DNA from 2 places in the Kitasatospora sp. NPDC085464 genome. Region 1 is predicted to be linked to the other one. Evidence: predicted binding sites of a transcription regulator. Region 1 holds the regulator's gene; the other holds the start of a gene.
What was found. Region 1 encodes HspR, which represses chaperone genes until heat shock. Its sites were predicted from a motif close to TTGAGNNNNNNNNNCTCAA; they were not measured.
Positions count from the first base shown of each region.

Region 2: the regulator HspR is predicted to act here: its motif matches at 3,991-4,009, upstream of lon (endopeptidase La).

Region 1 covers NZ_JBITTM010000049.1:17,741-24,545, forward strand. The annotation lists gene ACIGG8_RS33940 (LuxR C-terminal-related transcriptional regulator) at 1-569, shown strand, start outside; gene ACIGG8_RS33945 (hypothetical protein) at 915-1,532, opposite strand; gene ACIGG8_RS33950 (helix-turn-helix domain-containing protein) at 2,105-3,094, opposite strand; gene ACIGG8_RS33955 (heat shock protein transcriptional repressor HspR) at 3,276-3,815, opposite strand; gene dnaJ (molecular chaperone DnaJ) at 3,823-4,989, opposite strand; gene grpE (nucleotide exchange factor GrpE) at 5,135-5,752, opposite strand; gene dnaK (molecular chaperone DnaK) at 5,749-6,805, opposite strand, start outside.
Region 2 covers NZ_JBITTM010000001.1:88,200-95,004, reverse strand. The annotation lists gene ACIGG8_RS00415 (multifunctional oxoglutarate decarboxylase/oxoglutarate dehydrogenase thiamine pyrophosphate-binding subunit/dihydrolipoyllysine-residue succinyltransferase subunit) at 1-95, opposite strand, end outside; gene ACIGG8_RS00410 (sensor histidine kinase) at 329-1,516, opposite strand; gene ACIGG8_RS00405 (response regulator transcription factor) at 1,609-2,346, opposite strand; gene ACIGG8_RS00400 (rhomboid-like protein) at 2,911-3,681, shown strand; gene lon (endopeptidase La) at 4,032-6,443, shown strand; gene ACIGG8_RS00390 (GtrA family protein) at 6,499-6,805, shown strand, end outside.

The sequences.
Region 1 (6,805 bases):
CCAATGAGACCCTCTCCATGCAGCCGGGAGCTGCTCGCCCGGCCGAGCACCTGGCGGAGGCTCTCGACTCCGACCGCCGTCACCTGGAGAAGGGCGGCACCATGCGGGTGATCTACGAGGCGGCCGTTCTGTCGGACACGCCGACCGTTGCTTTCGCGGCAGCGGTGACCGAACTCGGCGTCGCCATTCGAGTGTTGCCCGTGCCTTTCACCCGGCTGTTCATCTTCGGCCGAGCAGTTGCCGTGATTCCCGCAGCTCCTGACAACAGCAGTGCGGCCGTCATCGAGGACCCGGCCGTGGTCGACTTCCTGGTGCGGGACTTCGAACTGCACTGGCAACTGGCCGAAGGAGTGAACTGGGCTGCTCTCGTCACGGGAACAGCCGAGCCGGCTGTGCACGAGCGGGTGGGCCGCATGCTCGCCCGTGGGCTCACGCAGCGGGCGATCGCGAGCCGTCTGGGCCTGAGCGAGCGGACGGTCGCCGCCCACATCGCCCGCCTGCGCGAGCTGCACGACGCCGAGACCCTGTTCCAGCTGGGCTGGCAGATGAGGGGCGCCCGTGATGCCTGAGCTCGATCCGCCCCGGGCCCACCGCGCGGCGTCCCGCCGGAGGGGAGTCGACCGGCGGGACGCTTTCGGGGGCGGGGACCGACCGGATCCGGCCTGTGATCGCCCGGTTCGTCAGGGACTGTCCGCACAAGGCCCTGACTTCCCGGCCGAGCAGGATCCACCGGTCGGCGCCTCCTGTTGCTGCGTCGGGCCCGGGTCCTCGGTCGCACCGTCGCGCTGATCCCGGCGACCCCTGACAACGGGGTCGCCGCCGTGGTGGCGGATCCTGCGATGGTGCTGACAGTGCCGATGGGCCTGAGCGAGCGGACGGTCGAGGGTCACACCGCCCGGCTGCGTGAGCGCTGCTCAGCCGGTGGCGGCGCCGGTCGGCCAGTAGCCGGGGACCGGGGGCTGCTGCCGGGGGACGTTGAACTGCTCGCCGGGGGCGGTCCAGAAGCCCTCGCGCAGGGAGAGCGCCATGCCGGCCCAGTCGAGGGCGGTCTCGACCGTGTGGTTGAGGGCCTCCTGCGACCAGGTGTCGTCGAAGACCAGCGGCAGGACGGGGGCGACTTGCTCGATGGTGGCGATCAGCGGGTTGTGGGTGATGGCCTCGTCGACGAGGAGGACGATCGGCTTCCGCAGCGCCGACGCCCAGCCCAGCTCCAGGCTCACGCCGGCCGAGAGCGGCGCTCCCACGTAGGCGAACACCAGGTCCGCGGACTGCAGGGCGCGGAAGTCGGACGGAACGCGGGGCTCCGGGGCGCGGCCGGAGATGGTCCAGGCATCGCTGTGGTGCGCGCTGTACACGGCGGCACCGCTGCGGAGCAGCGTGGTGCGGAGCGTCGTCAGCCGCGTCCGGCTGGCGAGCGTCACCACGCTGTCCGCCGGGCCGGTGAGCCGCATCAGCGGCGCGGCCAGGAACACACGTGCACGCCGGCCCTCGGGGGCCTGGCTGTCGTGGTGACGCAGGTAGGGCTCGGTCATGTCGACTCCGGGGAAAGGCCGATCGGGAGAGTGCGCGTCGGCGATGCGTTGGATGTGGGCTGCTCTGTGCGGTGATGACAGTGGTGAACGACTGGATAATTTGACGGTACATTGGCAAGGTGTGGCGGCTTGCCGGACCATTGGGAGCGAACTGATCGTCCATCGCGGGGCAGCGCCGCGTCCAGGGTTGCCCAGTGTCATCTGGATGCCTGGCAGGGAGATGACGCACAGTCCGCAAGCTGCAGACAGTGGCCTGCCTCTCGCGTAGAACTAGGTCAGCCGTTATCCTGTTCGACGCTTCTAGTGGCGGTTCTCGACAGAGAGAGTGGGGGCGTGACTGACATGCGCCGGTTTGTCCGCAAGGTTGTGCTTTCGTTGGCTGTTGCCGCTGCCGTGGTTGGCGCCGGCTCTCTCACGGATGCTGTCGACTCGCATGGTGCGAGCGCTGTCCGGGCTGCCGTGACCGTCGCGGACGACATTTCCTGGCAGTGAGCTCGGCCATGTGAGCACTCGGTCGCCTGCCGGAGCTCTTGAATAGCCTTACCAATCCTGGCCTGAAATTGGCATGGCGGTCATTCGGCAGGTTCCTGGGACTTTCGGCCGATGACGTAACCGAGTTGGAACAGCGAGTCGACCTTGTAGTCGTCGCGCATCTCGGCAATATGCCTCGCGAGTGTCCGCTCGCTGATCCCCAGGCGTCTTGCGATGACCCGGTGGTTCGTGCCCTCAAGCATCTGGTCAATGATCGTCTGGCGCAGGCGTGACACCACCTGTTGCGGCACCGTGCGGGCGCCCTCGAACTCCAGCGCCCGGCTCCAGCATCGCTCGAACACCTCCTCGGCGAGGTAGTTGACGACTGCCGGGTCGTATATGAAGGCGGCCAGGCTCATGTCATCGACGATCGGGATGACGGCGACCCGTCGATTCATCACGATGAGCCGGTTATAGGGCTCGTCAAGGGTGCGGTACTGGCCGCCGGCTCGGGCAAGCGTGGCCACGTAATCCCTGGTCGGCTGGTGGTACCGCGTGCTGGCATGGTAGATCGTCCGCATCTCCGTGCCACTGCGCAGCGTTTCCAGGTCGTGTTCGATCATTCCGGCGAGCAGTTCCGGAAGCCGCGGCCCCCCGGGCTGGAGTGCCAAAGCCTCCTCCAGTCCGGATTCTCTGAACTGTTCCAGTCTCTGACGAATCAGGGCCTTTCCCTGCACATACTCGATCGACCCTCCGCGCTGCTTCGGGGTGTGGAATTCCCGGGCCAGCTCCTGAAGTTCGGAGGGGAGAGATACGGCGCGAGACAGGAGCTCCAGCGCCTGGCGCTGCCACGAATGACTGAGACTTGTCGAGAGCTGTGTCGGGTCGGCGGCCACGAATATGGACGGGTCATCGCTGTCGGGCACGAGAAGGCCAATCCTGACCAGTTCGTCCCGGGCAGCACCGTCCTGATCGACATTGGAGCCCAACGGCAGCCTGCCGTCTCCTCGGATGACGGCGAGATACAGCTCGCGGGCTTCTGCCGAAAGGACGGTCAAGCCGGCGGCAAGGGGCTGCTCTCGTTCACTCATCCGCGACTCCTTGCCGTCACCTGATACCTGTGTCCCATCAGCACCGACGCTGAATCGACAGCATGCCAGACCTGGTGTGTCCTCTGGAGAGGCTTTGTGACCGCACTCTCTCACCAACGCGTTGCCGCCGGCACCCCCCGAACAGGAGGGGGCCGGCGGCGGTGTCCGGGCGGGCCGTCGGTCAGCGCTTGGGGCGCCAGACGACGAGGGCGCTGGACTGGGGGGTGGGCGGCTGGTACGGGACGAGGTCGCGGCGGTAGGAGGCGTGGACGGCGGCCTCGCGCTGCTGGAGGGCGGTGGCGGCGCCTTCCAGGGAGTCGACCAGTTCTGCGACGCGGGACTGCAGGGCGGTGACCTGGTTCTCCAGCTCGATGATCCGCTTGATGCCCGCCAGGTTGATGCCTTCGTCCTGGGAGAGCCGCTGGACCTCGCGCAGCTGCTGGATGTCGCGGGCCGAGTAGCGGCGGCCGCGGCCGGCGGTGCGGTCTGGGCAGACCAGGCCGAGGCGGTCGTACTGGCGCAGGGTCTGCGGGTGCAGGCCGGACAGTTCGGCGGCCACGGAGATGACGTACACCGGGGTGTCCTCGGTGAGGACGTACGGCGGTGCGGCCGAGGGGGCCCGGCGGGTGCGGCGGGTGCCGTCCCCGGGCAGGCCTTCGCCGACGCCGGGGCCGATCGATCCACCGGGGTTGACCGGGTTGATCGGATTCATCGGGGACATCTGGTCGTCACGCTCCCTTCGCCGCCCGGAAGAGGGCTGCTCGCGGATCGTCGGAGGCGGTGGCCTCGCGGTACTGCTCCAGGGCGTCCAGCGCGTCGCCGCTGACGTGCTGGGGGACCACGACCTCGACGGTGACGAGGAGGTCGCCGCGGGTGCCGTCCTTGCGGGTGGCGCCCTTCCCGCGGGCGCGCATGGTGAGGCCGTTGGCGCTGCCCGGGGGCAGCTTGAGCTTCACGGAGGGCCCGCCGAGGGTGGGTACTTCGATGGTGGCGCCGAGGGCCGCCTCGGGGAAGGTGACCGGGACGGTCACGGTGAGGTTGTCGCCCTTGCGCCCGAAGACCGGGTGCGGGTCGACGTGCACGGTGACGTAGAGGTCGCCGGGCTGGCCGCCGCGTTCGCCCTGGGCGCCCTTGCCCTTGAGCCGGATCCGCTGGTCGGCGTGGACGCCGGCCGGGATGCGGACCTGCATGGTGCGGGCCGAGCTGGCCCGGCCGCTGCCGTGGCAGTCGGTGCACGGGTCGTCGACGATCATGCCCCGGCCGCGGCAGTCCTTGCACGGCTCGGAGAGCGCGAAGGCGCCCTGGCCGCGGCTGACGGTGCCCGCGCCGACGCAGGTGGGACAGACCCGCGGGGTGGTGCCGGACTTGGCGCCGGTGCCGTTGCAGGTGCGGCAGGGGGCCTGGCTGGTCATCCGCAGCGGGACGGTCGCGCCGTCGACCGCCTCCTCGAAGGAGAGGGTCACCTCGGTCTCGACGTCGGCGCCGCGCCGCGGCTGGGCCTGCCGGGTGCCGCCGCCGCGGTTGAACAGGCCGCCGAAGACGTCGCCGAGCCCGCCGCCGGCGGCGCCGCCGCCCTGGCTGCCGCTGAAGAGGTCGCCGAAGTCGAAGCTGTAGCTGCCGGTGCCGCCGGGGCCGCCGCCGGCCCGGAAGCCGCCGTTGGCGAAGAGGCTGCGGGCCTCGTCGTACTCCTTGCGGCGCTTCTCGTCGGAGAGGACGTCGTACGCCTCGGAGATGTCCTTGAACCGCTCCTCGGCCTTGCTGTCACCCTTGTTGGCGTCGGGGTGGAACTCGCGCGCGAGCTTGCGGTAGGTCTTCTTGATCTCGGTGGCGGTGGCGTCCTTGGGCACGCCGAGGACCTTGTAGTAGTCCTTCTCCACGTAGTCCTTACCGCTCACGGCTTGAGCCACCTCCCGAGTCCATCGTCACTGTGCTGTCAACAGCAGCAGAACGCAACGCCGTTGACAGCGCGCTGCGGAGCCGGCCGCCGTACTGGCCGGCGTACGACTCCGCAGCGCACTGGTTGTCAGCTGTCACAGGTTGTCAGCTGTCCGAGCCACCGTCGGACTTGTCCGCGTCGCCCGACTTGGCGTCGGTGTCGGCGGCCGTCTGGCTGCCCGGCTGGGGCTCCGCGACGGCGACCATCGCCGGGCGGATGATCCGCTCGCCGATGCGGTAACCGGGCTGGAGGATCTGGACGCAGGTGTCCTCGGTGACGTCCGAGGAGTAGCTGTGCATCAGCGCCTCGTGCATGGTCGGGTCGAAGGGCTCGCCCTCCTTGCCGAACTGCTGCAGGCCCAGCTTGGCGACGACCGTCTCCAGCGAGTCGGAGACGGACTTGAAGCCGCCGGTGACCTCGCCGTGCTCGCGGGCGCGGCCGATGTCGTCCAGGACCGGGATCAGGGACTCCAGGATGTTGGAGACCGCGATCTCGCGGACGGTCAGCCGGTCGCGCTCGACCCGCTTGCGGTAGTTCTGGTACTCGGCCTGCAGACGCTGCAGGTCGCCGGTGCGCTCGGCCAGTTCGCGCTTGGCGGTGGCGAGCTCCTCCGAGGCGCCCTCGGCGGCACCGGCCGCCGCGGCTTCCTCGGCGGCCTTGATCACGGCCTCCTCGGCGGCGGAGTCGTCGCCGGGCTTGCCGCCCCGCGGCTTGTCCGTCATGCCGACGCACCGCCCTTGGGCTTCTCGTCGTCCACGATCTCGGCGTCGACGACGTCGTCCTCGGCCTTGGCCTGGGCGGAGTCACCGGCACCGGCCGCACCGGCGGTGGCGTCGGCGTTGGCGTACAGCGCCTGGCCGAGCTTCTGCGCGGTGGTGGAGACCTTCTCCGAGGCCTCGCGGATCTTCGCGATGTCCTCGCCCTTCAGGGCCTCCTTGAGCTCGCCGATGGCGGTCTCGACCTCGGTCTTGACGTCGGCCGGGAGCTTGTCGGAGTTGTCCGCGATGAACTTCTCGGTCGAGTAGACGAGCTGCTCGGCGGAGTTGCGGGTCTCGACGGCCTCGCGGCGCTTGTGGTCGTCCTCCGCGTACTGCTCGGCCTCGCGGCGCATGCGGTCGACCTCGTCCTTCGGCAGCGAGGAGCCGCCGGTGACGGTCATCTTCTGCTCCTTGCCGGTGCCGAGGTCCTTCGCGCCGACGTGCATGATGCCGTTGGCGTCGATGTCGAAGGTGACCTCGATCTGCGGCAGGCCGCGCGGCGCCGGCGGCAGGCCGGTCAGCTCGAACATGCCGAGCTTCTTGTTGTACGCGGCGATCTCGCGCTCGCCCTGGTAGACCTGGATCTGCACGGACGGCTGGTTGTCCTCGGCCGTGGTGAAGATCTCGGAGCGCTTGGTCGGGATCGTGGTGTTGCGCTCGATCAGCTTGGTCATGATGCCGCCCTTGGTCTCGATGCCGAGGGACAGCGGGGTGACGTCCAGCAGGAGGACGTCCTTGACCTCGCCCTTGAGGACACCGGCCTGGAGCGCGGCGCCGATGGCGACGACCTCGTCCGGGTTGACGCCCTTGTTGGCGTCCTGGCCGCCGGTCAGCTCCTTGACGAGCTCGGCGACGGCCGGCATGCGGGTCGAGCCGCCGACGAGGACGACGTGGTCGATCTCGGAGAGCGAGATGCCGGCGTCCTTGATGACGTTGTGGAACGGGACCTTGCAGCGCTCCAGCAGGTCCGTGGTCAGCTGCTGGAACTGGGCCCGGGTGAGCTTCTCGTCCAGGTGC
Region 2 (6,805 bases), on a different contig from region 1:
TACTGCTGGTAGATCTCGTCGACGAGCCACTCATTGGGGCCGAAGCCAGTGGAGCTTGCCGAGCTGTTGGGGGTTTCTTGGGACTGTGGCGACACGGCGGCAACCGCCCTCTTCCGCTTCCTTTTGGGATGTTTGGACAGCGGGGATTAAGGCTACGCCCCTGACCGATGATCGCGCAGTCCCCGGGGGCCAGGCGTCGTCCAGATCACAGTCCTGACCTGCAGTTTGGCTGAAAAAGTACGTTAGAAAGCCGTATCTGAGGGGAACCGATCGGCGTCGAAGGCGCCTGATACCCGGAGTAAACCGGACAAACCCGTACAGTAGTCCGCTAACGATCTTCGTATGCGTCTGTGTCGGATCTGTGACAAATGTCCCGGCCGTCGCCCGGCCGTCGCCCGGGCAGGCGGACCTCGATCCGGCAGCCGCGCGGCGACTCGGCGACCGCGATCCGCCCGCCGTGCAGGTCCACCGCCCAGCGGGCGATGGCCAGGCCCAGACCGGTGCCGCCGTCCGCGCCCGGTCCGGCGGCGGTCGCGGTGCCGCTGCGGCTGAACCGCTCGAAGACCCGGGTGCGGTCGGCCGGGGGGATGCCCGGGCCCTCGTCCTGGACCTCCAGCAGCAGGGCGCCGTCCTCGCCGTCGGGCCGCGCGCGCACCGTCACGGTCCCGCCGGGCGGGGAGTGCTTGCAGGCGTTGTCGACCAGGTTGGCGACCACCTGGTGCAGCCGCTCCGGGTCCGCGACGCCGGTCAGGCCGGCCGGGCTGACCTCCAGGGCCAGCCGGACGTCCCCGCGTCGGGAGAAGGCCCCGCCGGCCGTCGCGCCGTCCACGGTGACCCCGCGCAGCACGCCGTCCAGGAACTCGCGCACCTCGAAGCGGCGCGCGTCCAGGTCGACCACGCCGTCGTCGATCTTGGAGAGGTCGAGCAGGTGGGTGACCAGGCGGCCGAGCCGCTCGGTCTGCTCCAGAGCCGCCCCCAGCGTCGCCGGATTGGGCTGGACGACGCCGTCGACCACGTTCTCCAGGACGGCGCGCAGCGCGGCGATCGGCGTGCGCAGCTCGTGCGAGACGTTGGCGACCAGCTCGCGCCGGTGCTGGTCGGCGGCCTCCAGGTCGGCGGCCATCCCGTTGAAGGCGGCCGCGAGTTCGCCGATCTCGTCGCGCGAGTTCACCTCGACCCGGCGGCTGTAGTCGCCGGAGGCCATCGCGCGGGCGGCGTCCGTCATCTCGCGCAGCGGGGCGGTCAGCCCGTGCGCGAGGAACTGCATGAAGAGCAGCGAAGCGATCATGGAGAAGACCATGATGATCCGGATCTGGGTCTCGGACCGGATCGCCACGACCACCATCCCGGTGGCCAGGAACACGGAGACGATCACCAGCAGGGCGAGCTTGCCCTTGATCGAGCGGACCGGGTCGAGCGGCCGGATGTCGGCCCAGACCCGGTGGGCGGCACGGACGGCCAGCGGCTGCGGCCGCGCGCCGTCGGATTCCCCGTTGCGTTGCTGTGGAAAGGTCATTGGTTCCCTGTGGTCCCCGCGTGTGTCCCCCGCGTGGTGGCCAGGCGTCGTCCGGACACGGGCCCCCCGGCGGCCCGTCGTCCGGGGTCGGCCTAGGAGAGCGGGGCTTCCAGGGCGTACCCGACGCCGTGCACGGTGCGGATCCAGCTGGCACCGATCTTCCGGCGCAGCGCCTTGACGTGGCTGTCCACCGTGCGGGTGCCGGACGCGTCCGTCCAGTCCCAGACCTCGGCCAGCAGCTGCTCGCGGGTGAGCACCGCGCGCGGCTGGGCGGCCAGGCAGGCGAGCAGGTCGAACTCGGTCGGCGTCAGGTGGACGTCGCCCGAGGCCAGCCGGACCCGGCGCTGCACGTGGTCGATCTCCAGCTCGCCGAAGCGCAGGCTGCCGAGCGCGGGCGTGCGGGCGGCCTGCTGGGCGCGCTCGACGCGGCGCAGCAGCACGTTGACCCGGGCGGCCAGTTCGCGCATCGAGAACGGCTTCGTCATGTAGTCGTCCGCGCCGACGCCGAGGCCGACCAGCAGGTCCGTCTCGTCGTCGCGCGCGGTCAGCATCAGCACCGGCACCGGGCGCTGCGCCTGGATCCGGCGGCACACCTCCAGGCCGTCGAAGCCGGGCAGCATGATGTCGAGGACGACGAGGTCCGGCTGCCAGGTGTGGAAGCCGTCGACCGCGCCGGGGCCGTCGTGGGCCACGGCGACCTTGAAGCCCTCCGCGCCCAGTCGGGCCGCGATCGACTCGGCGATCGTCGGCTCGTCCTCCACCACCAGCACTCTGCGTTGGCTGCTCACCGTGCCGCCGGTGTTGACGTTGTCCTGCTGAATTTCTGTCACGGTCACGCCACCGCCCCCAGGGCTGCGGGCCGGCCACCTGTGGGGATGGCGGGGCTCCGCTCGTAGTCTTGTTCCGTCGTGGACTGTGCCGGGTCCGCCGTCCCGTCGCGCGATCGGGAGGCGAGGACGGATTCGTCGGCCGCCCACTTCTCCCGCGCACTTCGCAGCGTACGGACAACGGATGCTTTCCGGCAGGTGGACCGGACGTTTCCGGCCCGTGGGCCGGCTGTTCGGGCCGCCCGCTGACCCACTGCACGAGTGGGCACGGGCCGATACCTTACCCGGCGAATTTTCACTGCGTAACGGTACGTATGCAGCCGAGTTGACGCCAAGTCGCCGGTCAGAGGCCCTACTGACGCGTCAATCGAAACAAGGTCTGGACCAATGTCGGGAATCCGGCACTCCGCCAAGGCGGCGGTCTTCACGGGCTTTTCCCAGCTGCCTCCCAGAACCTCGACGTACCGTGGCCACGACAACACCCGTCCGGGCGGAACCCGCGGTGCGTGCCGGTACGTTGGGCACGGGGAGTGAGCCGGCGGCTACGGGTGCGGAGCGGGAGGCGGCATGGCGGGTCTGCGGCGGGACGCCGACGGCTGCGCGCCCGCGGGAGCGCCGTACGGGATGCTCCGGCACGGGCTGCGCACCGGCGTCGTGCGGTGGCTGCTGGAACGCGTGCCGACACCCCGGCGCAACCCCTTCACCCTCGGGTACCTCGCCGTCGTGGGAGCCACCACGACCTTCGCCGGGCTCGCGGACCCGGAACTCGTGCAGCGCCTGCAGGAGGCCTCCAGCTCGGACGGCCACAACCTGCTCCAGCATCCCGTCCGGGCCCTCGTCCTGAGCGGGTTCTGGGTGGCCGGCGAGGTGTGGATGCCGTACCTGTGGGGATTCGCCTTCACCCTCGCGCCGCTGGAGCGCACGGTCGGGCCGGCCCGGGCGGCGGCGGTCTTCGCGGCCGGGCACGTCGCGGCCACGCTGCTCTCCCAGGGCGTGGTGATCCTCGCGGTGGAGACCGGGCGGATGGCGCCCGAGGCGATGGACCACCTGGACATCGGGGTCAGCTACGGCGTGCTCGCCTGCCTGGGCGCGGTGGCCGGGCTGCTCTCCTGGCCCGGGCGGCTGCTCGCGCTGGGCGGCGCCGGGCTGATGATCGCCGAGCAGATCGCCTCCGACAAGGACGTGGTCACCGCGGTGGGGCACCCGGCGGCGGTGCTCACCGGGGTGGCGCTCTGGCGCTGGCTGCGGCGCATCGAACGGCGCCCGCCCCGGTCCCGCACCGCGACGGTCGGCACCGCGTCCGCGCGCGGCGGGGCGCGCGTGCGGACCGCGCGCTGAGGCTCGCGCGCCGAGGTTCGCGCCGGGGTCGGCGCACCGGCATTCACGTGCGGGCATTCACGCGCAGCCATTCACGCGCAGCCATTCACGCGCTGCCATTCACGTGCCGACGTTCGCGTGCTGACGTTCACACGCCGGGGTTCGGGGGGCTGGGCTCCCTCGGCACGTCCAGGAATTCCCCAGATTCGACGGACGCTTCCCAGGTGCGCTTTTGACGGCCCGCCCGCGGTCCGCCCGCGCCGCCTTCCCGACCGGATCGTGTTCGCTCACGGCGAACTGGACCCCGGGAACATCCGGCCCCCGCCAAGCCTTAGTCAGGTCGACTCAAGTTCACTGACTGGGGAGAGATCATGGCATCGACGTCCACACCGCTCACCCTGCCCGTGCTGCCGCTCGACGACGAGGTCGTCCTGCCGGGCATGGTGGTCCCGCTGGACCTGAAGGACACCGAGGTGCGCGCCGCCGTCGAGGCCGCCCGCGCCGCGGCCGCCGGCGGCGGCAAGCCGCAGGTCCTGCTGGTCCCGCGGGTGGACGGCTCGTACGCGGCGGCCGGCACGCTGGCCGCCGTGGAGCAGGTCGGCCGGCTGGCCGACGGCCCGAACACCGCCGGCCAGCCGGTCGCGCTGGTGCGCGCCGTGCGCCGGCTCCGGATCGGCGTCGGCACCACCGGCCCCGGCGCCGCCCTCTGGGTGGAGACCACCCCGTTCCGGGAGTCCTCCGTGGGCACCCCGGTGGCCGGCCGGGCCGCCGAGCTGGTCAAGGAGTACAAGGCGCTGTCCACCCAGTGGCTGCGCAAGCGCGGCGCCTGGCAGATCGTGGACCGGGTCGCCCAGATCGAGGGCGTCGGCGAGCTCGCCGACAACATCGGCTACGCGCCCTTCGCCACCGCGGAGCAGAAGCTCAAGGTGCTCCTGGAGGCCGACCAGGTCGCCCGCCTGGAGTACGCGCTGACCCTGCTGCGCGACCACCTCGCCGAGGAGGAGGTCAACGACACCATCCGCAAGGACGTCGAGGAGGGCGTGGCCAAGCAGCAGAAGGAGTTCCTGCTCCGCCGCCAGCTGGAGGCCGTCCGCAAGGAGCTGGCCGAGCTGAACGGCGAGCCGGCCGACGAGGAGGGCGACTACCGCGCCCGGGTCGAGGCCGCCGACCTCCCGGCGAACGTCCGCGAGGCCGCGCTCAAGGAGGTCGACAAGCTGGAGCGCGCCTCCGACCAGTCGCCCGAGGGCTCCTGGATCCGCACCTGGCTGGACACCGTCCTGGAGCTGCCCTGGAACGAGCGCACCGAGGACGCCTACGACATCGCCGGCGCCCGCGCGGTGCTCGACGCCGACCACGCCGGCCTGGCCGACGTGAAGGAGCGCATCGTCGAGTACCTGGCCGTCCGCAAGCGCCGGGCCGACCAGGGGCTCGGGCTGGTCGGCGGCCGCCGGGGCGGCGCGGTGCTGGCCCTGGTCGGGCCTCCCGGGGTCGGAAAGACCTCGCTCGGCGAGTCGGTGGCCCGCGCCATGGGCCGTACGTTCGTCCGGGTCGCGCTCGGCGGCGTCCGGGACGAGGCCGAGATCCGCGGCCACCGGCGCACCTACGTCGGCGCGCTGCCCGGCCGGCTGGTGCGGGCGATCAAGGAGGCCGGCTCGATGAACCCGGTCGTCCTGCTCGACGAGATCGACAAGGTCGGCTCCGACTACCGGGGGGACCCGGCCGCCGCCCTGCTGGAGGTGCTGGACCCGGCGCAGAACCACACCTTCCGGGACCACTACCTGGAGGTCGAGCTCGACCTCTCCGACGTCGTCTTCCTCGCCACCGCCAACGTGCTGGAGGCCATCCCCGAGCCGCTGCTCGACCGGATGGAGCTGGTCCGGCTGGACGGCTACACCGAGGACGAGAAGGTCGTCATCGCCCGCGACCACCTGCTCCCGCGCCAGCTGGAGAAGGCCGGCCTCGGCGGCGAGCAGGTCAGCGTCGACGAGACGGCGCTGCGCCGCCTCGCCGGGGAGTACACCCGCGAGGCGGGCGTCCGGAACCTGGAGCGCTCGATCGCCCGGGTGCTGCGCAAGATCGCCGCGCAGGCCGAGCTGGGCGAGCGCGAGCTGCCGGCCGCGGTCGGCGCGGAGGACCTGCGCGCCCTGATCGGCAGGCCGCACCACGTGCCGGAGTCCGCCCAGGAGCCGGCCGAACGCCGCACCGCCGTCCCCGGCGTGGCCACCGGCCTCGCGGTGACCGGTGCCGGCGGCGACGTCCTCTACATCGAGGCCTCGCTGGCCGACGCCGAGACCGGCGGCACCGGGCTGACCCTCACCGGGCAGCTGGGCGACGTGATGAAGGAGTCCGCGCACATCGCGCTCTCCTTCCTGCGCTCGCGCGGCGCCGAGCTGGAACTGCCGGTCACCTCGCTGCGCGACCGCGGCGTGCACCTGCACGTCCCGGCCGGGGCCGTCCCCAAGGACGGGCCGAGCGCCGGCATCACCATGACCACGGCACTCGCCTCGCTGCTCTCCGGCCGCAAGGTGCGCACCGACGTGGCGATGACCGGCGAGGTGTCGCTGACCGGGCGGGTGCTGCCGATCGGCGGGGTGAAGCAGAAGCTGCTCGCCGCCGACCGGGCCGGGGTCACCACGGTGATCATCCCCAAGCGCAACGAGGCCGACCTGGACGACGTCCCGGCCGAGGTGCTGGAGCGGCTCACCGTCCACCCGGTGTCGGACGTCCGCGAGGTGCTGAAGCTGGCGCTGGAGCCGGCCGAGGTACTGGTGGCGGCCGCCTGATCCGCGGTTGACGGTTCCAGGGGCCGACGGCATCTCCGCGTGCGAGACTGCGGAGATGCCGTCCCCCACGCAGCGCGCCCTGGCCCGGGTGCCGGACCGGCTGCGCCCCTTCCTGGTGCGCCACCGCCGGCTGGTGAAGTTCCTGCTGGTCGGGGGCACCTGCTTCGTGCTCACCATGGTGATCAACCTGGAGCTCAAGTTCACCGTGCTGCAGCACAAGCCGGTGGTCGCGCTGACCGTCGCGACCGTGATCGCCACCGTCGTCTCGTACGTGCTGAACCGCCGCTGGGCCTTCCGGGCCGGCGGCCGCCAGCGCGAGGCCCTGCTGTTCTTCCTGGTCAGCGCGGTGGCGATCGGCGTCA